DNA from 4 places in the Saliniramus fredricksonii genome. Region 2 is predicted to be linked to each of the others. Evidence: predicted binding sites of a transcription regulator. Region 2 holds the regulator's gene; each other region holds the start of a gene.

Region 1 (4,286 bases), on a different contig from region 2:
CGGCTCGGCACACGCTTTGGCTGATCTCATGAGCGAGAGCGCCCCGATCATCCGCGCCGCCGGACCCGCTGATCTCCCCGCCATCCGCGCGATCGTCGAGGCAGCCTACAGCCCCTATATCGAGCGGCTCGGCAAGAAGCCCGGGCCGATGCTCAACGATTACGCCGCGCAGATCGCGGCGGGGCGGGTGCATTGCCTGTGCGATGACGAAGGCGTGGCCGGTTTCACCGTGCTGATCCCCGAGGAATCGCGCTTCATGCTCGACAATGTCGCCGTAGCTGATCGCGCACGCGGGCGCGGCTACGGACGGGCCCTGATGGCCTTCGCCGAAGATGCTGCGCGCCAGGCGGGTTACCGTGCGATCACGCTCTACACCCATGAGAAAATGCACGAGAACCGCGCGCTCTATGCGCGGCTCGGCTATCGCGAGACCGGGCTGATCCGGGAGAAGGGTTTCGCGCGCATCTATATGGAAAAGAGCGTGTGATCCGTCTAGCCGTTACGGCGACCCCGTGACAGTTCGACCGGCGCGTTGAACATGTCGCTCTGCGCGGCGCCCTCCTCGGCAAATTCCAGATTCTCGATGCGCTGACCCCGCCGCGTGATCTTCTCCGACGAGATCCGGATCTGCCCGACATCCTCCTGCGCCTGCCGGAAATGCTGGTCGAGCCGCTCGACCCGCTCGCCGAGCCGCGTCACATCGGCCACGAGACGCCCGACCTCGCGCTGGATCACCTGCGCTTCTTCCCGGATCCGCGCATCACGGGCGAGCCCCTGCATGACCTGGATGGCGAGAACCAGCAGCGAGGGCGAGACGATCATCACCCGGGCGCGATAGGCGCGCTGGACCAGATCCTCGAAATGCTCCTGCAGATCCGCATGCAGCGACTCTGCGGGCACGAACATCATCGCCACATCCTGGGTTTCGCCGGCGATCAGATATTTCTGGGCGATGTCCTTGATATGCGTGCCGATATCGCTGCGCAGCTTCTGCGCCGCACGCGTGCGCGCCTCCGGTCCGCGCGCCTCGCGGAAGGCGGAGAACGCCTCAAGCGGAAATTTCGCGTCGACGACCAGCGGGCGATGGTCCCCCGGCAGGCGGATCGTGCAATCAGGTCGGGTGCCGTTGCCAAGCGTCGGCTGGAAGGAATAGGCATCCGCAGGCAGCGCATCGCGCACGATCGCCTCCATCCGCCCCTGCCCGAAAGCTCCGCGCGCCTGCTTGTTGGAGAGCACCCGCTGCAACCCCGCCACCTGCCCGGTCAGCTCCGTCAGATTGGCCTGCGCCGCGTCGATTACCGCGAGCCGCTCGTTCAGCCGGCCGAGCGTCTCCGCCTGGACATGCGTGCCGCGATCGATCCGCTCGGCCAGCATGCGCGCGAAATCGCCCTGGCGGGCGCCGAACACGTCGGTGAAGCTCTGCACGCGCCCGGCCATCTCGGCCTGAACGCGCGCCATCTCCTCCACGTGCTGCGCCAGATGCCGCTCGCGGGCGGGGCGCGCAAGCCGCATGGCGACGAGGATCACGAGGAAGAAACCGGCGAGCGCCAGCTCGCGCCAGGTGAAGGCAAATTCGCCGAATCGGAATGCAATCTCGCTCATGCAGGCATTCTATGCGAGAAAACCGAACAAACAATGAACAATATCCATTGCGAACGCGAAACCGCCTTGCGGCTGCCGGGTTCGCGCGCTACCACCCGCCTATCCGTCTCGCATCTTTGGGAAATCACACGCAATGTCCAATCCGGACGAGAACAAGCCCGCCGGCAAATCCAAGGCCGACAAGAAGAAATCCGACAAGCTCAAGGCGCGCCTGCCGCGCGGCCTCACCGATCGCGGTCCGCAGGATCTCGCAGCGTCGCACCGGATGCTGGAGAAGATCCGCGAGGTCTACGAGCTCTACGGTTTCGAGGCGGTCGAGACGCCGCTGATCGAATATACCGATGCGCTCGGCAAGTTCCTGCCCGATCAGGACCGCCCGAACGAGGGCGTCTTCTCCTTCCAGGATGATGACGAGCAATGGCTCTCGCTGCGCTATGACCTGACGGCGCCGCTCGCGCGCTATGTGGCGGAGAATTTCGACGCGTTGCCCAAGCCCTACCGTTCCTACCGCTCCGGCTGGGTCTTCCGTAACGAGAAGCCCGGCCCGGGCCGCTTCCGGCAATTCATGCAGTTCGATGCCGATACCGTCGGCGCGCCTTCGGTCGCAGCCGATGCAGAGATTTGCATGATGGCCGCCGATACGATGGAGGCGCTCGGCCTTTCCGGGCAATACGTCATCAAGGTCAATAACCGCAAGATTCTCGATGGGGTGATGGAGGCCGTTGGACTGAGCGGTGAGGATCAAGCGGCACGCCGACTCATTGTGCTTAGGGCGATCGATAAATTTGACCGCCTTGGAGCCCGTGGAGTGGAAGCGCTTCTTGGGGGCGGAAGAAAGGACGAAAGCGGCGACTTTACCGCAGGTGCTGAATTAGGGACTGACGCGATTGATGCATTCCTGCGCCTGCTTGATGTCGATTCTCCGACTGACGAAACTAGTGGTGACGGGTTTGGGGTTCCAAATCCCTATTACCTCCCATCAGATCAATGGGATAATTTTCCTGATGTCGTTAGCCAAGCCTTCGATTCCTTCAACTATGCCATGAAGAGAAGGGAGCGTAGCAAGAGTTTTGATCGCCTTGGTGCTGTCGCCCGTATCTTCAAGCCGATGCCAAGTCTCATACGTGGCCTTGAGGAGCTTGAGGAACTGGCAGATCTGATTGCCGCAGCGGGCTACTCCGACAAGGTCGTCATCGACCCCTCTGTCGTCCGCGGTCTCGAATATTACACCGGCCCCGTCTTCGAGGCCGAGCTCACCTTCCAGGTGACGAATGAGGACGGCGTGCCGGTGCGCTTTGGCTCCGTGGGCGGCGGCGGGCGTTATGACGGGCTCGTCGGGCGCTTTCGTTCCGAGCCGGTTCCCGCCACAGGCTTCTCAATCGGCGTCTCGCGGCTGCTCGCGGCGCTGCAACTCGTCGACAGCCCGATTCTCAAGCAGGCCGCCTTGCGCGCGCCCGTCGTGGTGATGGTGATGGAGCGCGAACGCATCGCCGATTACCAGAAATTCGTCGCGGCATTGCGTCGCGCCGGCATCCGCGCCGAGCTCTATCTCGGCTCCTCGGGCATGAAGGCGCAGATGAAATATGCCGACCGCCGCGGCGCCCCCTGCGTCATCATCCAGGGATCGGATGAACGCGAGCGTGGCGAAGTGCAGATCAAGGATCTGATCGAGGGCGCAAAGGCTGCCGCCGCGATCGAAACGAACGAGGAATGGCGCGCCGCACGCCCGGCGCAGTTCTCCGTGGCGGAGGCTGATATGGTCGAAGCGGTGCGCGATGTGCTCGCGCAGCACTCTTGATTTATATCAAAGAAACTGCACATTCTGAAAAACGTCCGAACCAAGGCAGCAGCGCGGCATTGTCCGCACGGCCTGCCATCGGATCCAGAGGAACGCTCGCGCCCCCGGCGAAACCCGTTCGAGGCAAAAAATCGAGTTAGAAAAGACAATTGGAGCAAATCATGCGCTTTCTCATCGCCGCCGCTGCACTGCCGATGATCGCCTTCGCAAGCCCCGCCGTTGCGCAGGATGCTGCCGCCGGCCAGCGGGTCTTCAACCAGTGCCGCGCCTGCCATATGGTCGGCGAAAACGCCCGCCACACGGTCGGCCCGCACCTGAACGGCCTGTTCGGGCGCGTCGCCGGTGAGATCGAGGGCTATAATTTCTCCAGAGCCTTCGATGATATCGACAAGGTGTGGGACGAAGAGAACTTCGCCGTCTACATCCGCAACCCGCGCGAAGTCACCCCCGGCACACGCATGGTCTTCGCCGGCCTGCGCAACGACCAACAGATCGCCGATCTCACGGCCTATCTGAAGCAGTTCAACGAGGACGGCACGACGGACTGATCCGTACGTGCATCCGCGCCCAGAGCGGTGCTGCCTTATTCCGGCCTGCCGTAACGTTGCGGCAGGCCTTTTTCGTGGCTAACGTCCTGCACCAGAACAGGCTGCGGTCAGGGCCGGCATTGCAGGGAGGATCTCGTGGCGCAGGATGAATCCGCAGGGCTGGCGCTCGGCGCCGTTGCCGATGATTATACGGGCGCGACGGATCTCGCGAATTCGCTCGCACGTCAGGGCCTCAAGACCATCCAGACCATCGGCATTCCGCGCGAGGGCCTCTTGCCGGATGATGTCGAGGCCGTCGTCGTCGCGCTCAAGAGCCGCTCGATCCCCGCCGCAGACGC
Region 2 (4,286 bases):
CCGCTGGCATGCTTGGCATTCTCACCACCACCATCATCGCGACCATCGCGACCGGCCCGTTCGCGGCCTATCATTTCCAGATCGCCAATCCCTATGGTCTGATCGGCAATGCCCTGGCTTTGCCCATCGTCTCGCTCGTGGTGATGCCGGCGGGCGTGATCGGCGTACTCCTGATCGGCTTCGGCCTCGACCATTTCGCCTGGCAGGTGATGGGCTTCGGCATTGCGAGGGTGCTCGACGTGGCCCGTTTCGTCGCGGGTTTCGAAGGATCGAACCTGCCCGTCGCGGCTTTCGGCAGCGGCGCGCTGGCACTGATGGTGATCGGCTTGCTCATGGCGACGCTCTTCGTCTCGCCACTGCGACGGCTGGCGGTGATCCCGGCAGGCATCGGCTTTGCGCTCGCCATGACACCGGATCGGCCCGATCTCTATGTCGATCGCAACGGTGCGGGCGCCGCAATCAGGGGCGCGGATGGCAGGCTCGTGCTGCTGGGCCGTCCGAGCGCCTTCGTCACCGCGCAATGGCTGAAGGCCGATGGCGATGCGCGGCTGATGACGGATGCTCCGGAGGATGCCGACGCGTCCCTGCATGCGGGGGTGAACTGCGATCCCCTCGGCTGCACCAAGATTTTCGTCGGCGGGCATGCGGTCGCTTTCGTGATGGATGCGCGCGCCTTCCTGGAGGATTGCACACGCGCGGCGATCATCATTACACCGCTGGAAGCCCCGCCCTCATGCGCCGCGCCACGCGTGATCGATCGCATGACGCTGCAGCGCCATGGTGCAGTCAGTGCGCATTTCGCCAAGAATCTCGGTGCGGATAGGACGCAATTCGCCGCCATGCCGGACGCGCCTGCGGGGAGAGACGGGCCATCCGAGCGGCGAATCGCCGATTCCGACGCCCACCATTCCGATTTCGTGAATTCGCCCTCAGGTGCGGCGCCATTCGAGGGCGTGGTGGTAAGCGGGGGAGCTGACGCAGAACCAGAGCAGGAGACGATCCGGGAAACGACCAGCGGGATGGCTGGGGTCAGGGCGTGGGAGGGGCCTGCCGAGGGCGTCGGCGACAGGCTCGGCGCGGGGCTTGGCGCGGGGCTTGGCGCGTGGCTTGGCGCGTGGCTTGGCGACAGACCTCGCGAAGGGCCCGGCGAGCCGCCTGACGGTCGCGTTGCCGAGACGGGGGTGGCGACGGATGGCGTTGCGGGCGCACCTCGCGCCGATCCGATCAGGCGCTTGACGGGCGTTCGCCGCGCGAACGAAACCCGCCCCTGGCTCTTGCGCAAGACCGATGAATGAGCCCGCGACGACCGCGCGGTCCGAGCCGATAGACTGAACCCATGAAGCTGCGGGCAGCATGCGCTGCGCCAGCACGATGCGCCCGGATCAGCCTGCAGAACGAGTTATCACCCGCGGGCGCCACCCTTTCCCCGGGCGGAGGCGGCGCGGGGCGCCGCTCTCAATAACGGCGCACCAGCGAAACCAGCCGCCCCTGAATCTGGACGCGATCAGGCCCCAGCACGCGTGTTTCATAGGCCGGATTCGCCGCCTCGAGCGCGATCGATGAGCCGCGTCGCCGGAAGCGTTTCAGGGTCGCTTCCTCCGCATCGATCAGCGCAACGATGATATCACCGGTATTGGCGACATCCTGACGCCGGATGACGACGATATCACCATCGAGAATACCCGCCTCGATCATCGAATCGCCGCGCACTTCCAATGCATAATGCTCGCCGCCGGTAATGAAATCGGGCGAGACCGCGATGGTATGCATCGGGTTCTGGATCGCTGAAATCGGCGTGCCCGCCGCAATGCGCCCCATGACGGGGATGTTCACCGCACGCTCGTAATCCTCGTCGGCGAGGGGATTGGGAATATCGGCTTCATCAACGAGACCGCCTTGCCGTGCGTCGTCATGATCACGCCCTTTGCCAACCCCAGCCTTGCCGCCCTTGACCTTGCCGCCCTCGACCTTGCCGCCCTCCCCCTTGCCGCCCTCGACGACACTCGGCGAGAACCCGCCGCGCGGAGCGCCGACAGCGGAACCGGCGCCTCCGAGCGGACGCTGCAAAGTCTCGGGCATGCGCAGAATTTCGAGCGCCCGCGCGCGATAGGGCAGCCGCCGGATGAACCCACGCTCTTCCAGCGCCGTAATCAGACGGTGAATGCCGGATTTCGACTTCAGATCCAGCGCATCCTTCATCTCGTCAAAGGATGGCGGCACGCCCGATTCGCGCATGCGTTCATGGATGAAGGTCAGCAATTCGTGCTGCTTACGCGTGAGCATGGTTCCGCCTTGCGATTCGAGATCAAACAAATCACGAACACATTACGGGTTCCCACTGTGTTCCGCAAGTCTCACCCACCCGATGTTACGCATTTTTTGCAAAAAACAATTCAAGATCAAAAATCTGTAACAGCCCGGGATTGATGGAGTGGATGCCCCCACCCGACGGCATCGCAATGTGCCAAAATGGTGATGCTGAAGTCATCACAGAAGGAGGAGGCATCCATGGGTGAGATTAGCATCGTTGGCGTCGACCTGGCAAAGCAGGTTCTCCAGGTTCATGGGGCAACGGCCGATGGACAGGTGCTGTTCCGCAAGAAGCTGTCACGGGCGCAGTTTGCGAAGTTCATGGCGTCGCTGCCGCCTTGTGTGGTGGCGATGGAGGCATGCGCAACGGCGCACTATTGGGGTCGTGAGCTCTCCCGTCTGGGTCATGAAGTGCGGCTGATCCCGCCCATTTACGTGAAGCCCTTCGTCAAGCGGCAAAAAAACGATGCCGCTGATGCTGAGGCCGTGGCGGAAGCAGCACAGCGTCCGACCATGCGTACCGTTGCGGTGAAGACCGCGGACCAACAAGCCCGGGCGATGCTGTTCCGCACCCGGGACCTGCTGGTTGGCCAGCGAACCCGTCTGGTGAATGCACTACGCGGGCATCTTGCTGAGCACGGCATCATCATCGGTCAAGGCGTTGGGAATATCGCTCGCTTTGCTGCCTGTCTCGATCAGGACACGCTTCCGGACCTGGTTCGCGATCTCGGGCGGCTTTACCTCGATCAGATTGCTCAGATCAGCGACGAGATCGGCAAGCTGGACAAGCGGATCACAACTGCAGCCAGGGAAAACAGCACAGCACGCCGGCTGCAGACCATGCCGGGAATCGGCCCGGTCTGCGCCATGGCGATTGCATCCTTTGCACCGGAGATGCGGGAATTCCGCCGTAGTCGCGATTTTGCAGCGTGGCTTGGCCTCGTTCCACGACAGCACTCCTCCGGTGGCAAGCAGAAGCTTGGCCGCACTTCCAAGATGGGTCAGCGCGATATTCGACGCCTGCTGATCATCGGCGCCATGTCTGTCGTGCATTGGAGGGGCCGGCACGGTGGCCGTCCGGGATCGTGGTTATCGCGCATGCTCGCACGCAAACCACGCAAACTGGTCGCCATCGCACTGGCGAACAAAATGGCGCGTATGATCTGGGCCATGCTCGCCGGCGAGACTGATTACAGGGATCCGACCGGCGCGATCTGCTGAACGCGGCTGTCGGAGCCTCGGGGATGTGAGGAGGGCAATGACCTGAATGGGCAAATGATCGATCAGATCCGGGTCGGGTAAACCAGTGGAGTGCAACGAGCCTCGAGCTCGCCCTATTGATTTGGTACCTGATCCGCGTATCACCATCCCGGCCCGCGGCGTGCGAAAGCCGCACTTGTGAGGCCTGAAACATGACCGCACCCGATCACGCGCTCAGACAGGCAAAAAAATCCTTGCATCAAAGGGGGCATCCAAACATGCACTCCCGCTGATCGTCGCACCAGTTTGTTCACCGCGGCAGCGCTTTCCGGCTTTGAAGAATGCGCATTCGATTCTATTCTGGGCTGATGAACGACAGTCCAGCAACCTCCACCGCGATCAGTCGCGACTCGGCGATGACCGGCGACGCCCCGGCTTTCACCGGCACCGCTGGCACGCGCCGGCATCTGTTTCAGGCGCTGGTCGACGCGAAACGCGCCTTTGGCGGCAAGACCGTCATCCTCGAAGACGCCCAGCGCCAGCCACTGACCTATAGCCGCCTCGTGATCGGCGCCCGCGCCCTCGGGCGCAAGCTCGTTGCGGATACGCAACCGGGCGAGCGGATCGGCGTGTTCCTGCCCAGTGTGCAGGCCACGGCCGTCACCTTCTTCGGCCTGCATGCCTTTGCCCGTGTGCCGGCGATGCTGAACTTCACCGCCGGCCCCGCCAATCTGAAAGCCGCCTGCGAGATCGCCGCGATCGGCACCATCGTCACG
Region 3 (4,286 bases), 760 kb from region 2:
CCACATCCCCGGGCACGAGATCCTCGGAATCGACAGTCATGCTCGACCCGTCGCGCGTCACCCTCGCCTGCACGGCACCGAGGCTGCGCAGCGCCTCCATCGACCGGACGGCCTTCCATTCGGTGAAGAAGCCGATGGCAGCATTGATCACGATCGCAGCGAGGATCGCCGCCATCTGCACGATCTCGCCCATCGCGAAGGACACGATCGCCGCGACGGCCAGGATGCCGATGACGAGGTTCCTGAACTGGTCCGCGAGGATCTTCCAGGGGCTGACCCGTTCCGCCTCGCCAAGACGATTCCGACCATGTTCCCCGCGCCGCTGCCGCACCTCCGCCTCGCCAAGGCCGCGCTCCGGATCGACGGACAGATCCTCAAGCGTTTCTTCGACGCTCCGAACATGGTGTTTGGTCATGAATATTCTCCGGCTTGGGGAGGGCCGAGGCGGGCCGTTCGACAAGAGTAGAATTTGCCGTTGGCAACGTTCAAGATCTGATCCGGTTCGGTCCCGGCATCGCATGCGGGCAGATCATTCCTCACCCGCGCCGGACGCGGCGGCGCTGAAGCCCGGTCCAGCCCGACCATTTTCAGCAATGGTGAAACCGCGTCATCGGTGCCTTCACAGCGCCGACCGGTCACGATCAGTTCCACGATGGCATCCGCCAAAATTGTAAAATCGCTGGATTGTCGGAAGCTTGAATGGTCGGAGCGGCAGGATTTGAACCTGCGACCCCCAGTCCCCCAGACTGGTGCGCTAACCGGGCTGCGCTACGCTCCGTGACCTCTCGGGTGGAGGTGATCTAACCGTCCCGATGCGCGAGCGCAAGCCTTTTGTCGCCCGGCACGGTCGGGAAATCGATCACGCCTCGTCCGGCGCCGGGGCCTCGTCGCGGCCCTGCGCTTCGTCGCGGCGGCGGCGCAGGATCAGGGCGCGCATGGCGCCGCGCAGGGTGCGCACATCCTGCTCGGTGAGATCGCGGCGCAGGAAGACGTCGCGCAGGTTGCGCATCATCGAGGGGCGCTTGTCGGGCGGGAAGAATTCGACCCGGTCGAGTTCCTCTTCGAGATAATCGAAAAACGAGGCCGCCATGGCGCGCGGTGCGCGTGGCGAGCGGATCTCGCCGGCGAAGGGCAGGGCTTCGCCATGGGCGGTGCGAAACCATTCGTAGCCCGTCAGAAGCACCGCCTGGGCGATGTTGAGCGAGGCGAAGGCGGGATTGACCGGGAAGGTCGTGATCGCGTCACACAGGGAAATCTCGTCATTGTCGAGGCCCGAGCGCTCGCGCCCGAACAGGATCGCGACACGCCCGCCGGCGGAAAACTCGGCAACGGCCTCGCGCATGCTTTCCTGCGGCGAGAGCACGCGCTTCATCTGGCCGCGCTCGCGGGCCGTGGTGGCGAAGGCGAGGGTGACGTCGTGAAGCGCGGCGGTGACGTCGTCGAAGACCTGCGCGGCGTCGACGATATGCAGCGCGCCGGAGGAGGTGGCGCGCGCCTTCTCGCTCGGCCAGCCGTCGCGTGGCGCGACGAGGCGCATCTCGGTGAGCCCGAAATTCGCCATGGCGCGGGCGGCCATGCCGATATTCTCGCCCAGTTGCGGCTCCACCAGCACCACGATCGGGCCCTGTCCCGATTCGAAGGTGATGCTGCGATTCGTTCCAGACATTTCCCGTCCTCTCCCGTCGCGCCGCCGGCAGCGCCAGCGCCAGCATTGTCTAGACCAGCAAAGCCGCTCTGCCTAGCGTCGCGGGTGCGTGATTTCCTGTGGAGAAGACGGCGCGCCACAGGCAGCCAGTCCGGGGTGGAGGCGGGCCGGGCGGGGTTTGCCCCTGCATGTCATGCCACTGATATATAAATCGAAAAATGAAAATGTTTGATGAATGTTCTTTTTTCTTGTCAGACGGAACATAGCTGGTACATTAAATCGAAACGCGCGTTGAGTTCATTGGCTCACCCATGCAATAAGGAATGCCCGTCATGGTTCAGTCCGCATTGAGGCTGGTGGAAGGTTCTTCCATGGATAAAGATAAAACGAAGGCGCTCGACGCGGCGCTTTCCCAGATTGAACGCGCATTCGGCAAGGGCTCGATCATGCGCATGGGCAAGGGCCAGCAGCCCGTCGAGATCGAAACGGTCTCGACCGGGTCGCTGGGTCTCGACATTGCGCTCGGCGTCGGCGGCCTGCCGCGCGGGCGCGTCATCGAGATCTACGGGCCGGAATCATCGGGCAAGACGACGCTGGCCCTGCATACGATCGCAGAGGCCCAGAAGAAAGGCGGTGTCTGTGCCTTCGTTGATGCCGAGCACGCGCTCGATCCGATCTATGCCCGCAAGCTCGGCGTCAATCTGGACGATCTGCTGATCTCGCAGCCAGATACCGGCGAGCAGGCGCTCGAGATCGCCGATACGCTGGTGCGTTCGGGTGCGGTGGATGTGCTCGTCGTTGATTCGGTTGCGGCGCTGACGCCGCGTGCCGAGATCGAGGGCGATATGGGCGATGTCCAGCCCGGCCTGCAGGCGCGCCTGATGTCGCAGGCCCTGCGCAAGCTCACCGGCTCGATCAACCGCTCGAAGACGATGGTGATCTTCATCAACCAGATCCGCATGAAGATCGGTGTGATGTATGGCAGCCCGGAGACGACGACGGGTGGCAACGCCCTGAAATTCTATGCCTCCGTGCGCCTCGACATCCGCCGCATCTCGACGCTGAAGGATCGCGACGAGGCGATCGGCAACAATGTCCGCGTCAAGGTGGTCAAGAACAAGGTCGCCCCGCCCTTCAAGCAGGTCGAATTCGACATCATGTATGGCGAGGGGATCTCCAAGGTCGGCGAACTCGTCGATCTCGGCGTCAAGGGCGGCATCGTCGACAAGTCCGGTTCCTGGTTCTCATACGATAGCCAGCGGCTCGGGCAGGGGCGTGAGAACGCCAAGACATTCCTCAAGGAAAACCCGGAAACCGCCGCAAAGATCGAGGCGACCATCCGCCAGAATTCCGGCGTGCTGGCCGAACGCATCCTCGACGAGGCGGTGCCGAGCGCCGAGGATCTGGACGAAGGCGAGGCGTGATTCTCCGCAATCCGGGTCTCGTGCGGGCGCTGTCCGCGCGGGACCCGATTGAGGGGCCGGCCTACCACCCCCCACTCAGCGCATCGCCTCACGCACGGCGGCGATCAGTCCGTCGATATGGGCCTTGTGCACCCAGCGCGCGACCATGACGAGGTCATTTGCGCGGTCGATCCAGATGACGTTGTTGCCTGCACCCAGCGCGAAGACCGAATCATGCGGTGCGGAGGGATACAGCGCACCATCGGTATTCAGCCACCACATGAATCCGTAGACCGGGTGCACCGGACATGGCGTCAGCATCTGCGTGATCCATGTTTCCGGGATCAGTTGTCTATCCTGCCAGAGGCCCTCGCGTGCGACCAGCAGTCCGAATCGCGCGAGCGCCGTGGTCGGGATCTGGAAGCCTCCCCCCCAGTGGCTGCCGCCGGAGACCGATTGCATCGCGCGTCCGTCGATCTCCACCGTGGAATTTTCATAGCCGTGCCAGACCCAGTCGCGTGCGCCGACCGGATTCATGATCGCAGCCGCGAGCACTTCCGGCAGAGGCTGCCGGAAAGCCTGCATCAGGGACAGGCTCAGGCGGTTGACGCGCACGTCGTTGTACTCCCAATGCGTCCCGGGAGATCGCAAGGTCCGATCATCGCCCTTGGCGGCATTGTCTGCGCCGGGCCCGGCCTGACGGTTGCGGTCAACGGAATCGGGCTTGTCCCAGAGCGTGCCCTCCCATTCGCTGGTCTGCTGGAGCAGGTGGCGCCAGGTGATCTGCGCGTTATGCGGGCCGGCAAACCCGTCATCCAGAGCGTAATCCGCCACATGGTCGTCGATCGAACGGATCAGCCCCCGCGCCACGGCGAGCCCGGCGAGCACGCCGAGAAAGCTCTTGGCGACGGAGAATGTCATGTCCGGGCGGTCGATATCGCCCCATTCTTCGACGATCCAACCACCCTTGAGCAACATGCCGGCAGGCGGCCCGCGTTCCTTCACCGGTCCGATCACGGTGTTGTAGGGCGGTTTCTCGTCAATATAGGCCGTACCGACATATTCACCATCGGGGTGATACATGCTGCGCGGCCATTCCGATTCATGTGCAGAATGATAGGCCGCAACCCGCTCCAGCGCGGCCGGGTCGAACCCGGCCTCGCGTGCATCAATCCGCGCCCAGGCACCCTCTGCGGGCGGATGATAGCGTGACATGATCGTGAAAACCTCGCGCGAAA
Region 4 (4,286 bases), on a different contig from region 2:
CGACATCGGAATTGGAGACCAGCGTCCACAATCCGCGCAGATCGAAAGCAAGGGCCAGCACCACGAATGCCACGCCGAGCAATGCACCGAAGGCGCCGTTGAGAATGAAAAGCCTGATCAGTGGCTTGCGGTACAGTTCGCGCATGGCGATACCTTTCTCCGAACGATTTCAGCATAAGGCAACGCACATGCAGGGGAAGATGACGCATCGCCGCTGGCATTTGCGCGCATCATGACCCTCCCCGGTTACCCCTTGCGATAAGCCGCCGCAGGCATGCTAGGATCATTCCTGTGACGCCGGGGAAGACGGCGGGCCGACCTGCAACGACCGGACGAGTAACGCCATGCGCATCGAAAACGAACCGAAACTCGACTTCAAGGACGTGCTGATCCGCCCCAAGCGCTCGACGCTCGGCTCACGCGCCGAGGTCGAGATCGAGCGCGCCTTCCGTTTCGCCCATACGGGTCGGGAATGGCGTGGCTTCCCGATGATCGCGGCGAATATGGATGTCGTGGGCACGATACCGATGGCCCGCGCGCTCGCACGTCACGGCGCGCTCGTGGCTTTGCACAAGCATTATCCGGAAGACCTGCTCGTCGATTTTTTTGCAAGCGGCGAGCCGCAGCACGCCTTTTATTCCCTCGGCACGGCGGAGGCCGACTGGGAGAAGTTTCGCGCCGTCAAGCGCCGCGCGCCGATCGGCATGATCTGCCTGGACGTCGCCAACGGCTATACCGAGAAATTCGTCGAGATGGTCGCGCAGGCGCGGGATGAGAATCCGGATGCGGTGATCATGGCGGGCAATGTGGTGACCGGCGACATGACCGAGGCGCTGGTCCTCGCCGGCGCCGATATTGTCAAGGTGGGAATCGGCCCCGGTTCGGTCTGTACCACACGCAAGATGACCGGGGTGGGCTATCCGCAACTCTCCGCCGTGATCGAATGCGCCGATGCGGCTCACGGACTCAAGGGGCTGGTCTGCGCCGATGGCGGCTGCACCGTACCGGGCGACATCGCCAAGGCCTATGGCGGCGGCGCGGATTTCGTCATGCTCGGCGGCATGCTCGCGGGCCACGACGAATGCGAGGGCGAAATCGTCTACGATGAGATCGACGGTGAGCGCGGCGCGAAATCCATGGTCTTCTACGGCATGTCCTCCGATACCGCGATGAAGAAATATTCCGGCGGCGTCGCGCATTACCGTGCCTCGGAAGGCAAGACGGTCGAGGTGGCCTATCGCGGCCCGGTCGATGATACGATGCAGGAAATCACGGGCGGCGTGCGTTCGATGATGACCTATATTGGCGCCACCCGGCTCAAGGAGGTGCCCAAGCGCACCACCTTCGTCATGGTCGGCGCCCAGCTCAACACCGTGTTCGGACAGTGAGACGGGCGCGGGTTGCGGGAAGCCGGGATCATGGCGCTCAGAACAGCGCCAGCTGGCCAGGTGCCGAGCGGGCCGGCTTGCAGAACAGATCGGTGCGCAGTCTCACGCGTTCCGCATTGAAACCAAGCCGGTTGGCCGCGATCTCGAAGCGCCGCCCGATCGCCCAGGCGATCGGCCCGGTACCGCTCTGGCGCACGCCCCAGCGGGAATCGTAATCCTTGCCGCCCTGCATGTCCTGCACCAGCGACATCACGTGCTGTGCGCGCTGGGGGAAATGCTCGGCGAGCCAGTCGCGCGCCAGCGCCTTCACCTCATGCGGCAGGCGCAGCATGACGTAACCCGCCTCGCGGGCGCCGGCTTCATAGGCGGCGTCGAGCAGGCGCTCGATCTCGTGATCGTTGATGGCCGGCACGACCGGCGCCACCAGGACGCTGACCGGAATCCCCTCAGCACGCAGCCGCCGGATGGTCTCGAGCCGCACGCCCGGCGCCGCCGCCCTTGGCTCCATCTTGCGCGAGAGGCGCGGATCGAGCGTCGTCAGCGAGATCGCCACCTTGACGAGGCCCTGCTCGGCCATCGGCCCGAGAATGTCGAGATCGCGGGTCACGAGCCCGGATTTGGTGACGATCCCGACCGGATGCCGCGTGCGCGCGAGCACTTCCAGAATGCCGCGCGTGATCTTCATGCGCTTCTCGATCGGCTGGTACGGGTCGGTATTGGTGCCGATGGCGATGGTGCGCGGGCTGTAGCCGCGCGCCGCCAGTTCCCGCTCCAGCAAGGCGGGTGCATCAGGCTTGGCGAAGAGTCGCGTCTCGAAATCGAGCCCGGCCGACAGTCCCTGATAAGCATGGCTGGGCCGCGCAAAGCAGTAGAAACAACCATGCTCGCAACCCCGATACGGATTGACCGATCGGTCGAAACCGAGATCGGGGGAGGCATTGCGCGTGATGATCGTCCTGGGGCGCTCATGCGTCACTTCCGTGCGCAGCGGCGCGACCTCCTCGGGAATGTCCCAGGAATCGTCGAAAGTCTCACGCGTGACACGCTCGAAACGCCCGGTCTCGTTCGTCAGCGCGCCGCGCCCGCGCCGCATCCCCGCATCCAGGGGAGCCGGGCGCGGAGCAATGCGCTGATCGAGACGTTCGCGCCAGTCACGGTGTTGCAGATGATTCGGCTTCATCGCGAATCTCCTTCATTGATGAGAACAAAATAGAACATTAATCAAACATTGGCAAGTCTGACCGGAACATACACCCCGCAGGCCTTGTGATGGCGGGCATGCCGGGTGCGCAAATCCTTGCCAGAGCGGCACCCGGGCGCCTAAAGCAGGGGTTGCGATCACCGGCGACGCGCATCGGAACAGGCAGCATGGCCCGCAAGGACGAGATTTCAGCAGACGAACCCCATTATCTGCACGCGCCGCGACCGGCGAGCATGCCGGTTTCTTTCCGGCTGCGCGGGAACCGACTGATCGTCGAGCGGCTGGGCAGCGAGCAGGCGATACCGCTTGCGCAGATCACCGAGGCGCGTCTGACCTACGAGCCGCGCTCCTTCGCGCAGAGGCTCTATCGCATCCGCCTGCGGCTCGCGAGCGGGGGAAACCTGTCGCTGCATTCGGTAAATTTCCGCTCGATGGTCTTCGCCGATCGCCAGGAAGAAGCCTATGCCGCCTTCGTGAAGGCACTGTTGCCCGCCATCGCCGAAGCCAATCCGCAGGCGCGCTTCACAGCCGGGCGCACGCCCTTCGTCTGGGGGGCGCTGATCGTGACGACGATCGCGATCTTCCTGGCCATCGCCTATTTCGTGATCTTCGCGCTGCGGGAAGGCGAAGTGGCGGCGATCGCCATCGGCCTGTTCATCGGCGCTGCCGGCCTGTGGCAGATGCTGCCGATCGTGCGCCTCAACCGCCCCCGCGATTTCCGCCCACAGGATCCGCCGGCGCTGTTGATGGGCGGGTAGAGGAGGCGTCAAGCCCGCTCACCCTCCAGCATCGCCAGCGTGCGGGAATCGCGCGCGCCGCCATGAAACACATCGAGCGCCTCGGCGAAAAGCGCACGATCACGCGGGTCATCGGCGATGGCCTCGAACAGGGTCAGGCGGGAGCGTGACTTTTGATCATCGGGGGAGCCGAGTATGGCGCGGATCGGCTTGTCGCGATGCCGCAGCAGAAGCCTCACGCAGTGGCGCAGGCGCGCCCCGAGCACCGGGTCGGCGAGATAGGCACGCGCCTCGTCCGGATTTGCTATACCGTAGAAATGCGCCGTTTGGCTGCGCCCGAGACCCCGCAATTGCGGAAACACGAACCACATCCAGTGCGTGCGCTTGCATCCGGCTTCCAGCTCGGCACAGGCGGTTTCGAAGACATTCTTCTGCGCCTCGAGAAAGCGTGCGAGAGAGGTGGCTTGCTCCATCGGATGATCTCCCTGGCGATACCTTACCCGCCCAAAGACACGCGCGAACCCCGAATCGCACATCGCGAAACGCGCATTGACAGCGCCTGCGCCTGCGGCGAACTGTGCCGCTGCATATCTGCATCGTGCGATTTCAAAAGGCCGACAGCTTCATGGGTTCCGTTCTCGCTTCGCTTGTCCCGGTATTCCTGGTGATCATTGCCGGCTGGGCCGCGCGCGTGAGCGGTTTCGTGGAGGAGCGCCACTGGCCGGGGATCGAACGGATCACCTATGTCATCTTCTTTCCCGCCATCATCATCAACACACTCGCGCGGGCGGACCTGTCGGAAGTGCCGGTGCTCGGCATGGGCGGAGCGATGATCGCCGCGATCCTGCTGATCGCCTCGCTGCTGCTCGCCCTGCGCAGCGCCCTGCTCGCGCGTCTGCGCATCGACGGGCCGGCCTTCACCTCGCTGTTTCAAGGCTGCACGCGCTGGAACACCTTCGT

What was found. The regulator LexA, encoded in region 2, represses DNA repair genes until DNA is damaged. The targets are predictions, from matches to a motif close to TGTTCNNNNTGTGTTCNG.
Region 1: a site for LexA is predicted at 1,625-1,642, ahead of GA0071312_RS12390 (DNA recombination protein RmuC). Genes of this name have one in related genera too.
Region 3: a site for LexA is predicted at 1,902-1,919, ahead of recA (recombinase RecA). Genes of this name have one in related genera too.
Region 4: a site for LexA is predicted at 2,599-2,616, ahead of GA0071312_RS08535 (PA0069 family radical SAM protein). Genes of this name have one in related genera too.

What each region holds. Positions count from the first base shown of each region.
Region 1 covers NZ_FMBM01000002.1:1,259,533-1,263,818, reverse strand. The annotation lists gene GA0071312_RS12400 (cyclic nucleotide-binding domain-containing protein) at 1-24, shown strand, start outside; gene GA0071312_RS12395 (GNAT family N-acetyltransferase) at 29-487, shown strand; gene GA0071312_RS12390 (DNA recombination protein RmuC) at 493-1,602, opposite strand; gene GA0071312_RS12385 (histidine--tRNA ligase) at 1,736-3,400, shown strand; gene GA0071312_RS12380 (c-type cytochrome) at 3,562-3,948, shown strand; gene otnK (3-oxo-tetronate kinase) at 4,084-4,286, shown strand, end outside.
Region 2 covers NZ_FMBM01000001.1:438,664-442,949, forward strand. The annotation lists gene GA0071312_RS02020 (ComEC/Rec2 family competence protein) at 1-1,295, shown strand, start outside; gene lexA (transcriptional repressor LexA) at 1,456-2,283, opposite strand; gene GA0071312_RS02030 (IS110 family RNA-guided transposase) at 2,509-3,531, shown strand; gene GA0071312_RS02035 (AMP-binding protein) at 3,927-4,286, shown strand, end outside.
Region 3 covers NZ_FMBM01000001.1:1,203,413-1,207,698, forward strand. The annotation lists gene GA0071312_RS05495 (cation-translocating P-type ATPase) at 1-415, opposite strand, end outside; gene GA0071312_RS05500 (hypothetical protein) at 412-651, opposite strand; tRNA gene GA0071312_RS05505 (tRNA-Pro) at 701-778, opposite strand; gene GA0071312_RS05510 (RNA methyltransferase) at 860-1,666, opposite strand; gene recA (recombinase RecA) at 1,978-3,069, shown strand; gene GA0071312_RS05520 (serine hydrolase domain-containing protein) at 3,145-4,263, opposite strand.
Region 4 covers NZ_FMBM01000002.1:408,516-412,801, reverse strand. The annotation lists gene GA0071312_RS08545 (hypothetical protein) at 1-145, opposite strand, end outside; gene GA0071312_RS08540 (GMP reductase) at 345-1,388, shown strand; gene GA0071312_RS08535 (PA0069 family radical SAM protein) at 1,426-2,481, opposite strand; gene GA0071312_RS08530 (hypothetical protein) at 2,823-3,347, shown strand; gene GA0071312_RS08525 (DUF1810 domain-containing protein) at 3,356-3,799, opposite strand; gene GA0071312_RS08520 (AEC family transporter) at 3,925-4,286, shown strand, end outside.